Regions from separate parts of the Pontibacter akesuensis genome, predicted to be linked through region 3. Evidence: riboswitches for the same ligand, from Rfam matches in the RefSeq annotation. Region 3 holds a riboswitch; each other region holds the start of a gene.
The links. Region 3 has a riboswitch for S-adenosylmethionine ahead of metH (methionine synthase). Riboswitches for the same ligand answer to the same signal wherever they lie in the genome.
Positions count from the first base shown of each region.

Region 1 (4,196 bases), 1.6 Mb from region 3:
GCCCGAAAGCCACTGCTGGTAATTGTCGAAACCTGCGGCCGAGCTCTTCACATCCGTAATCCGATCGAGTTCTTTCTTTACCTCCGCATCGCTGTCGCGCACAATGCTGTAGGCGGCCACGCCATACTTCATCGGCGGCAGCCCCAGCTTCTCTCTGCGCTCCCGCATGTTCGTGATGCGCTTGCCGATCAGTTCCGGCGAATCGCCGTGCATCACATAGCCGTCGCACTGGGAGGAAATCAAAGTTTTAGCCGCCTCAGACTCCCCACCGGCATAAATGAACGGCTTCTTAGCCGGCTTCGGCTGCAGGATGTTGTCCTCTACTCTATAATATTTGCCGTCGTAAGAGAAATGATCCTTCTCCCACACGTTTGTCACCACATCCAGCCACTCTTTGGTGCGGGCGTAGCGGTCGTCGTGCTCTTCGAAGTGGATGCCATACTTGGTGGCCTCATCTTTCCACCACGACGACACCACGTTAAGTGACAGCCTGCCATTGCTGATGTGGCTGATATTAGCCGCCTGCTTTGCCAGCTGTGCCGGGTTGTGAAAAGTAGGGCGCACGGCCACCATGATCTCCAGTTTCTCGGTAACAGCCGCAATGGCCGCCGCTGTAGACCAGGCATCCAGCGATGGCGCTTCTTTGCCCTTGATATCATTCAGGTACAGCTCGGCAATCAAAGAGAGGCTGTAGCCCCAATCCTCGCTGCGCTGAGCCAGCTTTTTTACGTAATCCCAGGTAGGTGCCATGCCTTCGTCGGGCACATTGCGGAGCCAGCCGCCAAACACCGGTAACCAATATCCGAATTCCATACTTATACCTCCTGTGTTTTAAGTTGCGCCCGCTTCTCCAGATAATCCACCAGCTTTTCGTGCGGGTTAAAACCAATCACGTTCACCGCATCCGCCACAAAGTTCGACAGCGCGTTCACATCGTAGTAATAAATCTGCCCGTCACGGTCGTCGATGGTGTACTCAATGCCACCCACGTCGATACCAGCTTCCTGCACAATGCGCTCAATGGCATCAATCACTTCCTGGTCAGGCGTGAAGCCTTCCACTTTCAGTCCGTTTTTAGGAGCATCCAGGGCGCAGGCGTTGCGGGCAAGCTCTTTGCCGTTGGTTGTCTGGCAGATGTCGGCAGGGCAGAGGTTAAAGCTTTCGCCGGAAGTATAAACCTTGATCGCATACAGGTATTTGCCTCCCAGCGTCTCCACACGGTTGATGTGGCCACCACGTGCCGGAATAAACTCCTGCACCAGTGCCGTATGGTCTATGCCCAGCTTGATCTCTCCGGCTGTAACGGCAAGTGCCAGCTCCTCCACTGAGTCAAAGCGGGTAATGCCGGCGCCGCTACCGCCTATGTTCGCTTTCACCACAATCGGGAAGCGCAGCCCTTCAGAAGCTTTAACTGCCTGTGAAGCATGGTTGATGATGCGTGACTTTGGATAAGGTAACCCTAATTTCTCCAGCAAAATGTGCTGCAGCGCCTTAGAAGTTTCGTACTGGAAAGCCTTGAAGCCGTTCACCACCGGAACGCCTTTCGCCTCGAGGTGCGCCAGCAGGCCCAGTGTATAAAAAATGCCCTGCTCGTTGTTGCGCAGGTAAGCAGAGGGGCTCATGCGGTTGAAGAACAGGCTGGTATTCTGCTCGTCAGAAGCCAGGTCAAACGTGTGCTCGGCGGCGTTCTGTCGCACGTAAGGAATACCTCTTGCGTCTAGTTCATTAAACAAAGGGCGGAACCAGTCCGGGTGCTCGTGAAATATAACGATTGGTCTTTCTGATGTATTAGATGACATAAAATGCTTATTTAAGTATGTATGATTAGTTGAAGTATGTACAGTAGAAGACGCTGCGGAGCAGCGTGTAAACGAAGGTCGGGGAGTGTGATGTGCCAGCGTAGTTCGCTTAAGGGTACAAAACTGCTTCAGCTCTTATGCATGGGGCACAAAAAGGCAAAGCTATCCCTGGAAGCTGCGTGTAGGGTGTGTTATAAAAAGCTTAGGAAAGCAAGTATAAACACAGCAAAAGCAGCTGGGTTAGCAACAACAGCAACAACAAGTATAAAAAGAATGCGCAGCAGGTGAACCGAAAACAAATGTGGTGTTTCGGTTTGAAGATGATTCCCTAAGGTGATTTTTTGAGAACTTCATGTTTGTTAATTTATATGCCCTAACTGATTTAGGCAGGAATTAGCACCTGGTTTGTAACTGGTTGCTAGAAGTTCATAGAGCCTGTTCTCTCCCTTCTTCTTTATAAATCAAATACTTTGTAGGTAGTTTGACTTTACGTTTGCAAAGGTGGCAGCTGATTTTTACAAAACCAAATCTTTCACTAAAAATAATGTAGGTACAGTGGTTTATACCTTTAGCTGCTACTGATGCTGTTTCATTTACGCTTCAATTGCAGAATGGTTGATGCAGGATGAAACAAGTAGCCTGAAAATCAGTTTTAAGACAGAACCCTGCGCTACGGCTGAAGTATGTATGCAGCGAAAGCAGTTAAGTTTTATTTAAGACATCAAAGCCAAAAACGGCTTATAAATACAGAACATGGAAACAGCAACTTTTGGAAACGGGTGCTTCTGGTGCACAGAAGCCGTATTTCAGCAACTGGAGGGAGTACAGAAAGTAGAATCGGGTTACGCAGGCGGACATGTAGACAACCCAACCTACAAGCAGGTGTGCTCGGCTACCACGGGGCACGCCGAGGTGCTCCGCATCACGTATGATCCTTCTAAAATTTCTTTTGAAGCGCTCCTGGAGGTCTTTTGGAAAACGCACGATCCCACAACCCTCAACCGGCAAGGCAATGACGTGGGGCCACAATACCGCTCCGTTATCTTTTATCATAGTGACGAGCAGCGCGAACTGGCGGAGAAGTATAAGCGGCAGCTTGATGCTTCCGGCACCTTCGGGGATTCCATTGTTACCGCCATTGAGCCCTTGACAAACTACTATCCGGCCGAAAGGGAACACCAGGATTACTTCCTGAACAACGGCCAGCAGCCATACTGCAGTTTCGTGGTGCGCCCGAAGGTAGAGAAGTTCAGAAAGGAGTTTGCCAACAAACTGAAGCAGTAGGGGAGTGTTCGCGTTGGCTGGATGATAGCACGCGGATTATTGCGATACGTCTTCAAACGCATACCTTCATTAGGCTGCTTAGTTGTTAATATATCGTCGCGCCACTGTCATTTCGAACAATCGTCTCACGAGTGTTCGAAATGACAAATCCTGCAGGGCAAATCCCACAGAGCAAACTTTTTGTACTTGCAGCTCCCTTCATCAAAATCCCTGCGGACGCTTTTTAGTGCCACGCACAGGTGCTGCTGATAGCGGATCTTCCGGCCAGTGGTGCTTTGGATAACGCCCTCGCAGGTCTTTGCGGACATCAAAATAGCCGTTGTTCCAGAAACTGCGCAAGTCGCGCGTTACCTGTACAGGCCGAGAGGCAGGGGAGAGCAGGTGAAGCAGCAACGGTACTTTGCCGCCGCCAACCCGGGGCGTATCCAGCAGGCCAAAAACCTCCTGCAGCCGCACGGCCAGCACTGGTGTGGTGGCATCGGAATAATCCAGGGCGATGCGGGAACCGCTTGGTACCTGCAGGTGGGAGGGAGCCAAGCGTTCCATTTCCTGCCGCTGTTCCCAGCTTAAGTCGGCCAATAACATTTCGTTGAAATCCAACCTGGTTACTTGCTCCATCGAGCGCAAGCCTACCAAGTGTGGCAGCAGCCATTCTTCTAGACTTGCCGCTAATGCTGCATCCGATACATCATACCATTTCTCCGGCTCCAGTTGGTGTAGAAAAGCCAGGCGCTGCCGCGTACGTATCGCTTCTTCGCTCCAGGGCATCCGTGCCATTCCCTTTTCCTGCAACACCTGCAGCAGCACAAGCGCAACCTGCTCCGGGTCTGGTTTCGGTTGTGCAGTTTCGTCTAAGGTAAGTGCGTCTATTTTGGTGATTTGCCTGGCTATTACCCGCTCTGTAGTATTGTCCCACTTCAGTTCCTGTACTTGCTCGAGTTGTTCGGCGAAGTGTGCCACAACCTCTTCTTTACTGATTGGGGCGGCTAAAAGAATGCGCGCCTGCTGCCTGACATCCAAATGCGCAACGGCGTAAAAAGCAGCCTCGTTGAAAAGCTCTGTTTGAAGCAAAGCCCTTTGCCCCGTTACGAGGCGTACTTTTCCAGAGGCTTC
Region 1 covers NZ_CP014766.1:301,179-305,374, reverse strand. Annotated here, with positions in the region: gene A0W33_RS01215 (LLM class flavin-dependent oxidoreductase) at 1-813, opposite strand, end outside; gene A0W33_RS01210 (ATP-grasp domain-containing protein) at 816-1,799, opposite strand; SAM riboswitch class I at 2,161-2,262, opposite strand; gene msrA (peptide-methionine (S)-S-oxide reductase MsrA) at 2,553-3,083, shown strand; gene hrpB (ATP-dependent helicase HrpB) at 3,285-4,196, opposite strand, start outside.
Region 1: linked by a shared signal. The riboswitch ahead of A0W33_RS01210 (ATP-grasp domain-containing protein) and the one ahead of metH (methionine synthase) in region 3 are both predicted to bind S-adenosylmethionine.

Region 2 (4,196 bases), 1.6 Mb from region 3:
GCCTGCTTTAGCCTGTCGTTTGCCTCGGTTTCGAGGCAATGCACCAGGTGATTGAGTTCGTGCTCCTTTAGGTGCAGGTAGCGCTGGCTCTTTCCCTCCACGCACACCGACAGTTCCTGAAGGCGGCGTTCCTGTTCGTGCAACAGGTCTTTGGTGCCGGCGTTCACGTCTTTCTCCAAATTGCTGACGTGGTGCTTCTGTGCCTCAATGTATGATTTTGGCTTCAGCAGCAGTCCCCGCGACAGCGCTTCCAGTTTGTCTTTGCTCGTTTGCAGTACCTGGCGGGTCGTATTGTTAAAGCGCAGGCTGATTCGCTCCAGTTGGTCATCGGCCAGTTTCATGTGCTGGGCCGAAAACATGCGGATGCTGTCGAACAGACTCTCGCTGTATTCTTCTGCCGCGCGGTTTCTGTCAATCAGAAAACCGGCCACGGCCGTGGGTGTTTTAAGCCGGGTGTTTGCCACCAGGTCGGCTATGCTTTCATCGCGCTCGTGGCCAATGCCCGTTAGCACCGGCAGCGGCGCTTTACCGATTGCGGAAGCGATGAGGTAATCATCAAAGCAACTAAGGTCGGTTTGAGAACCACCGCCGCGTATCAGCACCACCACATCGAACAGGTGTTTATACTTGCTGATTTTGGCAAAGGCAGCGGCGACCGAGGCAGGGGCCTCGTTTCCCTGCACCGTAGCCGGAAAAAGTGTGGTGCTGAAAGTATAGCCGTAACTGTTGTGGTGCAGCTGGTGCACAAAGTCCTGATAACCGGCAGCGGTGGCCGAAGAAATCACGGCCAATCGTTGTGGCACCAGGGGCAGCTCCAATTCCTTGTTGGCCTCCATCAGTCCTTCCGCCTCCAGGCGCTTCAGCGTTTCCTGGCGCTGGCGGGCAAGGTCGCCGATGGTATAATTGGGATCGATGTTCGTGACATCGAGGCTTAGGCCATAAAGCTCGTGAAAGCGCACCGTTGCCTGCAGCAGCACCTTCAGCCCTGCTTTTAGCGGCTGCCCGGTTTTCTCTTCAAAGTGGCGGCCCAGCATCTGGAAACGCGAGCCCCAGATAGTGGCTCTAGCCTGCGCCAGCATCTGGCGGGCGTCGTCGCCTTTGTCCACCAGCGTCAGGTAGCAGTGCCCTTTGCGCCTATCTACGTTTACCTGAGCCACCTCAGCCACCACCCAATAACTATCGGGAAAAGCCAATTCCAGCTCTTCCCGTATCTGCTGGTGCAGGGCAAACAGGGAGAGCGGCGCAGGCTGCTCCTGGTAGGTAATGGAATGACTGATAAAGATATGGGACATCGCTCGCTCAATGGGTTTACTCCTGCACTACCAGCAGAACACTGGTTCCTCAGGCTCTAAGATAAGTCTTTCTTAACAAAAACACAGAGCGCTGGTAGGGTAAAATGATGGCCTGTAGCAAAGTATAGAGCGGATAAAACAAAAGGGCAAAGTGCTATAAGTATAAGGTTGCTTCATAAGTGCTTGCTTATGAAGCTGATATAAATTAAAATTTGAAAAAATTAATGTATTGTTTGGCTTTTTTGAAAAGGCTGCCGTATAATTGCAACATCAAGTCAATACGCCCTTACCGGTTATTGATTTATAAAGAAGCGTGGAGAGACAGGCTCTAAGAAGCGCTAGCAACCTAACTACCGTAGTTAAGGTGCTAATTCCTGAGCTCGGCAGGGTGCCGGGCGAATATAAATTGATACGATCATGAACAAGGGAATTCAGCCAACACCACACGAAGAATTATTTTTAGCACCGGCAGTTTCTGTGCTGCCTCAGCGTTTCCGTTTAGCTCCTGCTGACGGATTTGGCATGCGCACGCTCCTGTGCAGCATGTGTTACTGTTGTTGATTCCCCATGTATAAACTCCTCTTTGCAAAAGTAGGGTAGTGGCAGAATTAACTCTGCTGCTGTGGCCATGCTATACTTGCAGCGGATTCCTTGTCTTTCTATAATCTTGTTTTTCCTCTCTAAACCTTAAAACCAGTACTATCATGTCTGAAAAATTGCATTTCGAAACACTGCAGCTGCACGCCGGCCAGGAAATAGATCCCACCACACAGTCGCGTGCCGTTCCTATTTACCAGACCACGTCTTACGCTTTTAAGAATGCTGAGCACGGTGCCAATTTGTTTGCCCTAAAGGAATTCGGCAACATCTATACCCGCATCATGAACCCGACAAGCGAAGTGTTTGAGAAGCGCATCGCGGCACTGGAAGGCGGTGTGGCGGCCGTGGCGGTGGCTTCCGGCATGGCCGCACAGTTCATTGCCCTGAACAACATACTAGAGTCAGGCGACAACTTCGTGTCCACCAAATATCTGTATGGCGGCACCTACAACCAGTTTAAAGTATCGTTCAAGCGCCTTGGCATTGAGGTAAGGTTTGCGGAAAACGATGAGGTGGAAAGCTATGAGCAGCTGATTGATGAGAAAACGAAGGCCATTTATGTGGAAACGATCGGCAACCCACGCTTTAACATTCCGGATTTTGAGGCTATTGCGGCGCTGGCGCGCAAGCATGATTTGCCGCTGATAGTAGATAATACCTTTGGCGCCGGGGGCTACCTGTTCCGTCCGTTGGAGCATGGCGCTAACGTGGTGGTGGAGTCTGCCACTAAATGGATCGGCGGCCACGGCACAAGTATAGGCGGTGTGATTGTGGATGGCGGAAACTTTAACTGGGGCAACGGCAAATTCCCGCAGTTCTCAGAGCCAAGCGAAGGCTACCACGGCTTAAACTTTTGGGAAGTTTTTGGGACGGATGGTCCCTTCGGTAACATTGCCTTTGCTATTCGGGCTCGGGTGGAGGGGCTGCGCGACTATGGTCCGGCAATCAGTCCGTTCAATTCTTTCCTGCTGCTGCAGGGCCTCGAAACGCTGTCGCTGAGAGTGGATAGAACGGTGCAGAATGCGCTGGCGCTGGCCGAGTGGCTGGAGGGGCACGAGCTGGTGGAAAGTGTAAACTATCCGGGTCTGGAGAGCAGCCCGTACCATCATCTGGCTAAAAAATACCTGAAACGCGGCTTCGGAGGCGTACTATCCTTTAAACTAAAAGGAGACAGGGAGCAGGCGGAGGCCTTTGTGAACAGCCTGCAGCTGGTAAGTCACCTGGCTAACGTAGGCGATTCCAAAACACTTATCATCCACCCGGCCTCCACCACGCACCAGCAGCTTTCAGAGGAGGACCAGTTAGGAGCGGGCGTAGAGCCAACGCTGCTACGCATTTCCGCCGGCATCGAACACATCGAAGACATTAAAGCAGACATCGCGCAGGCCTTTGCCAAAGTACAGGCAGGGGAGCCAGCCGCAGTATAAAACCCTATGCCAACACAGCACATTTTTCACCACCAGCAAGCGTTTCAGCTGGAGTCCGGGAGTATTCTTCCGGGCCTCCAGCTGGCGTATACGACCTATGGCACCCTGAACCCGCAGCGCGACAATGTGGTGTGGGTATGCCATGCCCTTACCGGCAACGCCGATTGCACCGACTGGTGGTGCGGTCTCTTCGGAGAGGGAAAACTGTACGACCCGCGGGAGTGGTTTGTGGTATGTGCCAATACGTTGGGCGGCTGCTACGGCTCCACCGGCCCACTTTCCATCAACCCGATCACGCTGCAACCCTACTTCCACACGTTCCCTCAGCTCACCAACCGCGACATTGTGCGGGCATTCGATCTGCTGCGGCAGGACCTGGAACTAGGGCGCATCCATACACTGCTGGGCGGCTCACTGGGAGGACAACAGGCACTGGAGTGGGCGCTGCTGCAACCAAAGGTGGTGGAGCGGCTGGTGCAGGTGGCCAGCAATGCGCGCCACTCGCCGTGGGGCATTGCCTTCAACGAAACACAGCGCATGGCCATCCGGCAAGACCCAAGTTGGCAAACCGATACCCCGGATGCCGGAAAGGAAGGGCTGAAAACGGCACGTGCCGTGGCCATGCTTTCTTACCGGCACTACAACACCTACCATGCCTCGCAGGGGGAGCCGGGGCAAAGTATAACCGATAACTTCCGCGCCTCCAGTTACCAGGTGTACCAGGGGGAGAAGCTGGCGCAGCGATTCAATGCTTATACGTATTGGCTGCTTTCTAAAGCAATGGACTCGCACAACGTGGGCCGCGACAGGGGAGGTGTGGAGAAGGCGCTGGCGCAACTGAAAGCGCGAACGCTCGTGGTGGGGGTAGATTCCGATC
Region 2 covers NZ_CP014766.1:3,501,048-3,505,243, forward strand. Annotated here, with positions in the region: gene xseA (exodeoxyribonuclease VII large subunit) at 1-1,292, opposite strand, end outside; SAM riboswitch class I at 1,591-1,700, shown strand; gene A0W33_RS14805 (O-acetylhomoserine aminocarboxypropyltransferase/cysteine synthase family protein) at 1,997-3,319, shown strand; gene metX (homoserine O-acetyltransferase MetX) at 3,326-4,196, shown strand, end outside.
Region 2: linked by a shared signal. The riboswitch ahead of A0W33_RS14805 (O-acetylhomoserine aminocarboxypropyltransferase/cysteine synthase family protein) and the one ahead of metH (methionine synthase) in region 3 are both predicted to bind S-adenosylmethionine.

Region 3 (4,196 bases):
CTGCTCAGCAGGCTGCTCACGACGGTTACACTGCGGGAGGCATCGTGCACGTGCACCACCGGCCCGCTATACTGCGGCGCTATTTTCACAGCGGTATGCACACGCGAGGTAGTGGCACCACCGATCATCAGTGGAATTTTCATGCCACGGCGCTCCATTTCCTGCGCCACGTACACCATCTCGTCCAGCGAAGGTGTGATCAAACCGCTCAGACCGATGATATCCACCTGCTGCGCTTCGGCTTCGGCCAAGATCTTATCCAGCGACACCATCACGCCCAGATCGATCACCTCATAGTTGTTACAGGCCAGCACCACGCCCACAATGTTTTTGCCGATGTCGTGCACATCGCCTTTTACGGTAGCCATCAGGATCGTACCGGCCGTAGACTTCGACGTATCGGATGCCAGCTTCTCCTTCTCCATAAACGGCAGCAGGTAAGCTACCGATTTCTTCATCACGCGGGCGCTCTTCACTACCTGCGGCAAAAACATTTTGCCGGCACCGAACAAATCACCCACCACCGACATTCCAGCCATCAACGGACCTTCAATCACGTCCAGCGTTTTGGTGGCTTTCTGGCGGGCTTCTTCGGTGTCTTCCTCCACAAACTCCACCACACCGCGCACCAGCGCATGCTTCAGGCGCTCTTCCACCGGGGCATCGCGCCAGGCATTGTCTGCCCCGGTCGCAGTCTTGCCTTTGCCTTTTACGGTATCGGCATAGGTCACCAGCTTTTCTGTAGCATCCGGGTGGCGGTTAAAGATCACGTCTTCGATCAGGTCGCGCAGCTCCGGCTGAATTTCGCTGTACACGCCCATCATACCCGCATTCACGATGCCCATGTCCATACCTGCCTGCACGGCATAGTATAAAAAAACGGTGTGCATGGCCTCCCGCACCAGGTCATTGCCCCGGAACGAGAACGACAGGTTACTTACGCCACCGCTTACCAGCGCATGCGGCAGGTTTGCTTTAATCCACTTTACCGTCTCGATATAATCCACGGCATAGTTGTTATGCTCTTCTATACCTGTGGCAATGGCAAGTATGTTCGGATCAAAGATGATGTCCTGCGGCGGGAAACCTACTTCATCCACCAAGATGCGGTAAGACTTTTCACATATCTCGATTCTGCGGTCGAAGGTATCGGCCTGGCCCTGCTCATCGAAGGCCATCACAACAACAGCTGCACCGTACTGGCGCACCTTGCGGGCGAGCTTTTTGAAGGCTTCTTCTCCTTCTTTTAAACTGATGGAGTTAACGATGCTTTTGCCCTGCACACACTTTAATCCAGCCTCAATCACGCTCCATTTAGAGGAGTCGATCATGATTGGCAGCTTAGAGATGTCGGGTTCAGAGGCGATCAGGTTGAGGAAATTGGCCATGGCCTGCTCTGAATCGAGCATGCCCTCATCCATGTTCACGTCTATGATCTGGGCGCCGCCTTCTACCTGCTGCTGCGCCACCGACAAAGCTTCCTCAAATTTTTCCTCTACAATCAGACGGGCGAATTTTTTGGAGCCGGTTACGTTGGTGCGTTCGCCTACGTTCACGAAAAGGCTTTCCGGGTAAATTGTGAGGGGCTCCAGGCCGCTGTAGCGTGGAAGGGGAGCAACTGGTGTAGGAACGTGTGGTTTATACTTCTGCACCAGGTCAGAGATAACCTTTACGTGCATTGGTGTGGTGCCACAACAACCACCGAGTATGTTCACCAGCCCTTCCTTGAGGTACTCTTCCACAATTTCGCCCATTTGCTGCGCCGTTTCATCATAGCCACCAAAGGCATTCGGTAAACCGGCATTTGGGTAAGCACTGATGTAGGTATCGGAAATGCGTGAAAGCTCCTGGATGTGCGTCTTCAGCTGGCGAGCACCGAGAGCACAGTTAAAGCCGATGCTAAGGATGGGCGCATGCGAGATGGAATTCCAGAAAGCCTCCACCGTCTGCCCAGACAAAGTACGGCCGCTGGCATCCGTAATCGTACCTGACACCATGATCGGGAGTTCTTTGCCGCCGTCCTGCACATACTGCGCAATGGCAAAAAGCGCCGCTTTACAGTTCAGCGTATCGAATACCGTTTCCACCAACAGTAGGTCACAGCCACCGTCTACTAAGCCACGCACCTGCTCATAGTACGCCTCTACCAGCTGGTCAAATGTGATGGCGCGATAGCCGGGGTTGTTCACGTCCGGGGAGAGCGAAGCGGTGCGGTTCGTGGGGCCGATAGCACCGGCGACAAAGCGCGGCTTGCGCGGTACTTTCGCCTCTATCTCATCTGCCGCTTCACGTGCCAGTCTTGCTGATTCATAATTCAGCTCATACACGATGTGCTCCAGGTGATAATCGGCCATGGCGATGCTGGTACCGCTAAAGGTGTTGGTCTCGATGATATCGGCACCAGCCTCCAGGTACTCGGCATGTATGGCTTTGATTACGTCCGGGCGGGTGATGGACAGCAAGTCGTTGTTGCCTTTCAGGTCGCCGGAGTGATCTTTGAAGCGTTCGCCGCGGAAGTCAGCTTCCTGCAGTTGGTAACGCTGAATCATGGTGCCCATGGCGCCGTCCAGCACAAGAACGCGCTCTTGCAGCAGCTTATGAATCGGATGTGAATTGGTCATGTGTGGTGTCTTTCTTCTCGTAAATCATCTACGCAGCTTATCAAGAAAAACACCCGGCTTTAGGCGGGAGCAGTCTTATCTTCCCTGGCAGCAGTTGCTCCAGGAGGGAGGTAGCACCAAGCTTTCAACATGGTTGCTAAGACGTCACAGGGCCCTGTCCCTCAGTCTTTCTTGATAAGAATGTTACAAAGTAACGGTATATCCGTGGGAAAAGGAAATTAGTTGCGTGTAAATGTGAAGAAACAGAGGGGACAGTTGGTTCTGGCATGGCTCCATTGGCCCAACCACCCCTAACCCCTCCTTGTTTAAGGAGGGGAATTTACCTCACCCCAGCCCTCTCCTAAAAACAGGGGGGGAGTGCTGCTATACTGTAATCAAACCACCCCCAGCCCCTCCTTGTGCAAGGAGGGGGGGCTGCGACTGCTGTTGTTGAAGTATAAGCGCTATGTTTTTAGCTTAGTCGCTCTTCCACCAAGATCCTTTCAGGATGACAAATACGGGGTTGGGAAAAGTAGATCAGAGAAAGACCGGTAAAGCGTCAGCAAAAGTATGAACATCCCCCTACCCCCTTCAAAGGGGGACTTAGCCTTTGTTATTTAGCTACTGCTTTTACTAGCTGAACCGATTCCAGTCCTTGGGTTGAGCGCCTTGTGCATGTTGCGGTGCCCGCTAGGGCAGCCCGCAGCGGAGCGAATAGAGGGCCCCTACCCCCGGAGCAGCTTCAGGCACACAGCGCGATGCCCGAGGACGGGGCCTCGCGGCCGTGAGCGTTCCAAAGCCGAATGTGAAACAGTAGGTATCTGGGAGCTGGAGGATAAACCGTAGCTAGAACGGATAGCTTGGTTGAAGTTGCAGTAAGCAGCAGCTATGCAAGTATAAGTTGCGCAAAGCCATGGCAGTTAAAAGCACAAGCGGACGCTCGCGCCAGGGAAGCTTTACTTATCACAACCAAACAAGTATAAAACAAGAAGAGGGATACCTTTCGGCATCCCTCTTCTTTTGTAAAACTACGCTAAAGACTAAGCTTCAGCAGTTGGGGCAGGAATTACAGAAACGTAAGAACGGTTCTTCTTTCCTTTTCTGAACTGAACAACACCATCTGTCAAAGCAAACAAGGTATGGTCTTTACCGATACCTACGTTTACACTTGGGTGGTGTGCAGTACCTCTTTGTCTTACAATGATGTTACCAGCGATGATCGCCTGGCCACCGTAAATCTTAACGCCCAGTCGTTTAGAATGCGACTCGCGGCCGTTGTTCGAACTACCAGCTCCTTTTTTGTGTGCCATTTTTTTAACTATTTAACTCAGGGCTAGCCCTGAAAGGATTCAACGATAAAATTTCTTCTTACTGCCTAACCAATGTTCTCGATAAGAACTTTCGTATAGTCTTGACGATGACCTCTCGACTTTCTATACCCTTTTCTTCTCTTCTTCTTGAAGATGTGAACCTTGTCAGCTCGAACGTTCCCTAAGATCTTGCCTGTTACCTTGATACCAGCCACGAAAGGAGCGCCAACGGTAATGTTACCGTTATCGTCTGTAAGAAGAACATTGGCGAACTCAACGGCGTCAC
Region 3 covers NZ_CP014766.1:1,893,603-1,897,798, forward strand. Annotated here, with positions in the region: gene metH (methionine synthase) at 1-2,621, opposite strand, end outside; SAM riboswitch class I at 2,694-2,802, opposite strand; gene rpmA (50S ribosomal protein L27) at 3,641-3,910, opposite strand; gene rplU (50S ribosomal protein L21) at 3,976-4,196, opposite strand, start outside.

Region 4 (4,196 bases), 1.6 Mb from region 3:
AATAAGGGTTAGATATGATAAGTTAATTATCAGATTTCTGCCTAACAAAACGTAAAGCTCTAGAAACATCCTTCTACTAAATTTAAATGAGGTAAATCCGCTTTGAATCACAAAAAGTAGAGCTGTGAAAGTAAGACCAAGAAGAACTCCAGAAACAGATAACAAAGTTTTAAAATAGTCCGAGTATTCTTTTAGAGCAGGTGGTTGTGATAATTCATTCCACATTAATCTTATAATTTTGTTTGTTGAAGCCTTATTTAAAGCACAAAAGGCACTACAAATACTTCTGATATAAGTTGTAGAGGATGATCTTGTCTTTCTCCGTCAGTACCTCGTTTACCTCCTCCTGAATAAAATGCAGCTTGAAGGCCCGGATGGCGGCAGGCATGTCACTGGTGTCGTAACCGATGATGCGCAGCGCTTCCCTTGGGTTGAAATATAATGGAATGGTGGAGACAGAATCCTGCGGCTGTATGATTTCCCCTGTTTCAGCTCCGGTGCTGTCCAGCAGGGCGATGGGTGCGGCAGGCAATAGGTATTTTTCTACCACGCCTTCATCGTACCACAGGCCATAGCCCTTAGCAGCCAGTTTCTTCCACGGGAAATTTCGGTTCGGATCGCTTTTACGGGTAGGGGCAATGTCAGCATGTCCGATGAAGTTTGCGGTCGGGATGCGGTGCGTCTCCTTTAAAAGCGCCAGCACCTGCAGCAGGCTGTTTACCTGCGCGTCAGAGAACGGTTCAGCACCGTTGTTGTCCAGCTCAATACCAATGGAGGAGGAGTTGATGTCGGTATCGTTGCCCCAGCGCCCATTGCCTGCATGCCAGGCGCGCAGGTTGTCGTTGAGCATGTGGTATACCTTGCCATCGCGCCCGATCACGTAGTGCGAACTTACCTGTGTTTGTGGTTTGGTGAACGTATCAAGTGTCTGCTCCGTGGAGTGCTGCGCCGTGTGGTGGATGATCACCAGGTTTGGCCGGCGCAGGCCTAAATTCGTGGTGCCTACCCAGTAATCGCCTTGTTGCAGCTGCTCTTCGCCCGGAATGGTGGCTGGTAGCGTGCGCAGCTGCTTAGCCAGCTCCTTCACCTGTTTCTTATGCGATCTGTTGGTGCTGGCGTAGGGGTTGTTGGAGCAGGAGGCAAGGCTGGCGCAGGCAAGCAGCAGCGAGCAGAAGGTAGTGGCGCTATACTTCATAAGGCAATTCAGATCTTTTGTTAGCAAGTATAAACTAGAGATAATTTTGCAAATGATGCAAGTATAAACGGCTAATTCATTCGATCTGATGACCTACTTGTTAGCTAAAAATAAAACAGACGTTTGTTATTCTCGGTCAGACAGCCTTACCTTTGCAGCCTCTTTATGCAAGATTTATAAAGAAGAGGGGAGAGAGCAGGCTCAATGAACCTCTAGCAACCACGGTTTCTGCCGAAAGGTGCTAACACCTGCCCATTGTTTGGGACCTATAAATATTCCACATGCACGCTTTGCTACATTATACCACCATTTCGATTCCGGCTTATACTTCTGCATCGACTGGCTGCTGTTGTTGCTGTTGTTAGCTCCTGATTTCATGGCAACTGTGCCATATATTTTCCTACGAAGCTAGGACTCCTATTCAATTAATTTTATACTTCATAAGCAACGGGTCAGGCGAAACGGCATTTCAACCTGTCTGTGCCTGACCCACGCGCATAATTTTATGAAACACATCCAAGAGTCAGGAGGGGTTGCCCTGCTGCCATTTTTCGTTTTTGTTTTTACCTTTTTAGGGGCAGGCATACTTTTAGAAGACTTCTATGCGCTGCCGTCGCCGGTGGCGGTGGTGCTGGGCATCATTGCTGCCTTTTTTATACTTCGCGGGCCTATTGAGGCGAAAGTAGATGCCCTCATCCGGGGCTGCGGCGATTCCAAGATCATTACCATGTGCCTTATTTACCTGCTGGCAGGGGCTTTTGCCACGGTTACCAAAGCGGTAGGCGGGGTGGATGCCACCGTGAACCTGGGGCTTAGCGTGCTGCCGGTACAATACCTGGGGCTGGGGGTTTTCCTGCTGGCGGCTTTCCTGTCCACGGCAACGGGCACGTCGGTAGGGGCTATTGTCGCGCTCGGGCCGATTGTGGTGGGGCTTGCAACTCAGAGTAACACGTCGCTGCCACTTTTGCTGGGCACCCTGCTGGGCGGGGCCATGTTTGGCGATAACCTTTCCTTTATCTCGGATACCACCATCGCCGCCACGCAAATACAGGAGTGCAGCATGCGCGACAAATTCCGGGTAAACATCCTCATCGCGGGTCCTGCTGCCCTCGTGACGCTGGTGCTGCTCCTGATTACAGGCTTCACCACACCTAACAGCCAGGGCATGTTACCCGAACTTCAGGATTATCAGTTGTGGCAGATCCTGCCGTACCTGCTCGTGATCATGCTGGCAATTTCGGGCGTGAATGTATTTGTGGTGCTGATGCTGGGCACCTTAGCATCCGGTGCCTTGGGTTTGATCAGCAGTCAGCTGGACCTCCTGCAATTCAGCCGCAGCGTGTACGAAGGCTTTACCGGCATGTTTGAAATATTCCTGCTGTCCATGCTGACGGGTGGCCTGGCACAGATGGTGAGTGAGGCCGGCGGCATCAATTTTCTGCTGCGCAAGATCAGCAAAGCCACCCGTGGCTTCCGCTCGGCTCAGGCGGGCATCGGCGCACTAGTAGCCGGCACGAACATGGCCATTGCGAACAACACCGTGTCGATTGTGGTAACCGGGGAGGTGGCCAAAGAGATTAGCACCACCTATAGCATCGACAAACGCAAGACCGCAGCTATCATCGATATCTTCGCCTGCGTGGTGCAGGGGCTGCTGCCGTACGGTGCGCAGATCCTGATCCTGTTGAGTTTTACAGAAGGGGAGCTGTCTTTCGTAGACTTATGGGGGCATGCCTGGTACCTGTACCTGCTGCTTTTCTTCGCCCTTGTCGCTATTTACACGCCATATGTAGATCGCTTTCTGGCGAAGGAGCCGGCCGATAAAGCTGCGGTGGCCGTGTAATGTAAAGTATAGTGCAAAAGCGGAATGAGTTTTAAAGTAAGACTGTCCCCTTAAGGGGACCACAGGGGTGTTCTTTGCAGTAGAAAATCTTATTGCTCCAGATCAGGAACGATCTCCCCAAGAGTTAACACCCCTATAGTCCCCTCAAGGGGACAGTTCAAAGGGATAGTCTGCTAAATAGGTAAAATTTATACTTGGTAGGCTGACTTTAAACAGTTCTATATCTTATTTGATATCAAATCAGACCCCTCGCTTTTAGCTCCAGGTATTTGTTGATGGTGTTCACCGTCAGTTGCTCAGGTGGGGTGAGGATGGCGTGAATGCCATGTTGCTGCAGTTGCTTCACGATCTGGCGCTTATCGTAATCGAATTTCTGGGCGATGGCCTTGGTGTATGCTTCCTCGGTGGTTCTGGCGCGCTGGTGCAGCAGGGCGTGTAGCTCCGTGTTCTCAAAAAAGATTACGACCAGCAGGTGGTGCTTGGCCAGGGCACGCAGGTAGGGCAGCTGACGCTCAGCCCCGCTCAGCGTCTCGAAATTGGTGAAAAGCAGCAGCAGGCTGCGCTGCTTTATTTTGCTACGCACCGTGGCGTACAGGCGTTCGTAATCCGTTTCCTGGAACTTTGTTTTCTGGTTGTAGAGCAGTTCCAGAATGCGCCGCAACTGGTCGGCTTTGCGTTGTGCCGGCAGCAGGTTGCTGATCTTGTTCGAGAAGGTGATGATGCCGGCCTTGTCCTGCTTTTTCAGGGCGATGTTGGAGATAACGAGCGCGGCGTTGATGGCATAATCAAGCAGGCTAAGCCCGGCAAACGGCATCTGCATCACCCGGCCTTTATCGATTAGGCAATACACCTGCTGCGACTTCTCGTCCTGGTAGCTGTTCACCATCAGCTCCGCTTTCCGAGCCGAGGCCTTCCAGTTGATCGTGCGCTGGTCATCACCGGCCACATAAGGCCGTATCTGCTCAAACTCGGAGCTGTGGCCAATGCGGCGCACTTTCTTCATGCCAAACTCCTGCAGCCTGTTCGAAATGGCCAGCAACTCGTACTGCCGCATCTGCATGAAAGACGGGTACACTGGCACCTCCTGGTCCTGGGCAAAGCGGTAACGGCGCTTGATGAGCTGCAGCGCGCTCATAGCGTACACGTTAATGGCGCCGA
Region 4 covers NZ_CP014766.1:319,412-323,607, reverse strand. Annotated here, with positions in the region: gene A0W33_RS01295 (hypothetical protein) at 1-225, opposite strand, end outside; gene A0W33_RS01290 (N-acetylmuramoyl-L-alanine amidase) at 275-1,195, opposite strand; SAM riboswitch class I at 1,367-1,470, shown strand; gene A0W33_RS01285 (Na+/H+ antiporter NhaC family protein) at 1,701-3,038, shown strand; gene A0W33_RS01280 (DUF58 domain-containing protein) at 3,274-4,196, opposite strand, start outside.
Region 4: linked by a shared signal. The riboswitch ahead of A0W33_RS01285 (Na+/H+ antiporter NhaC family protein) and the one ahead of metH (methionine synthase) in region 3 are both predicted to bind S-adenosylmethionine.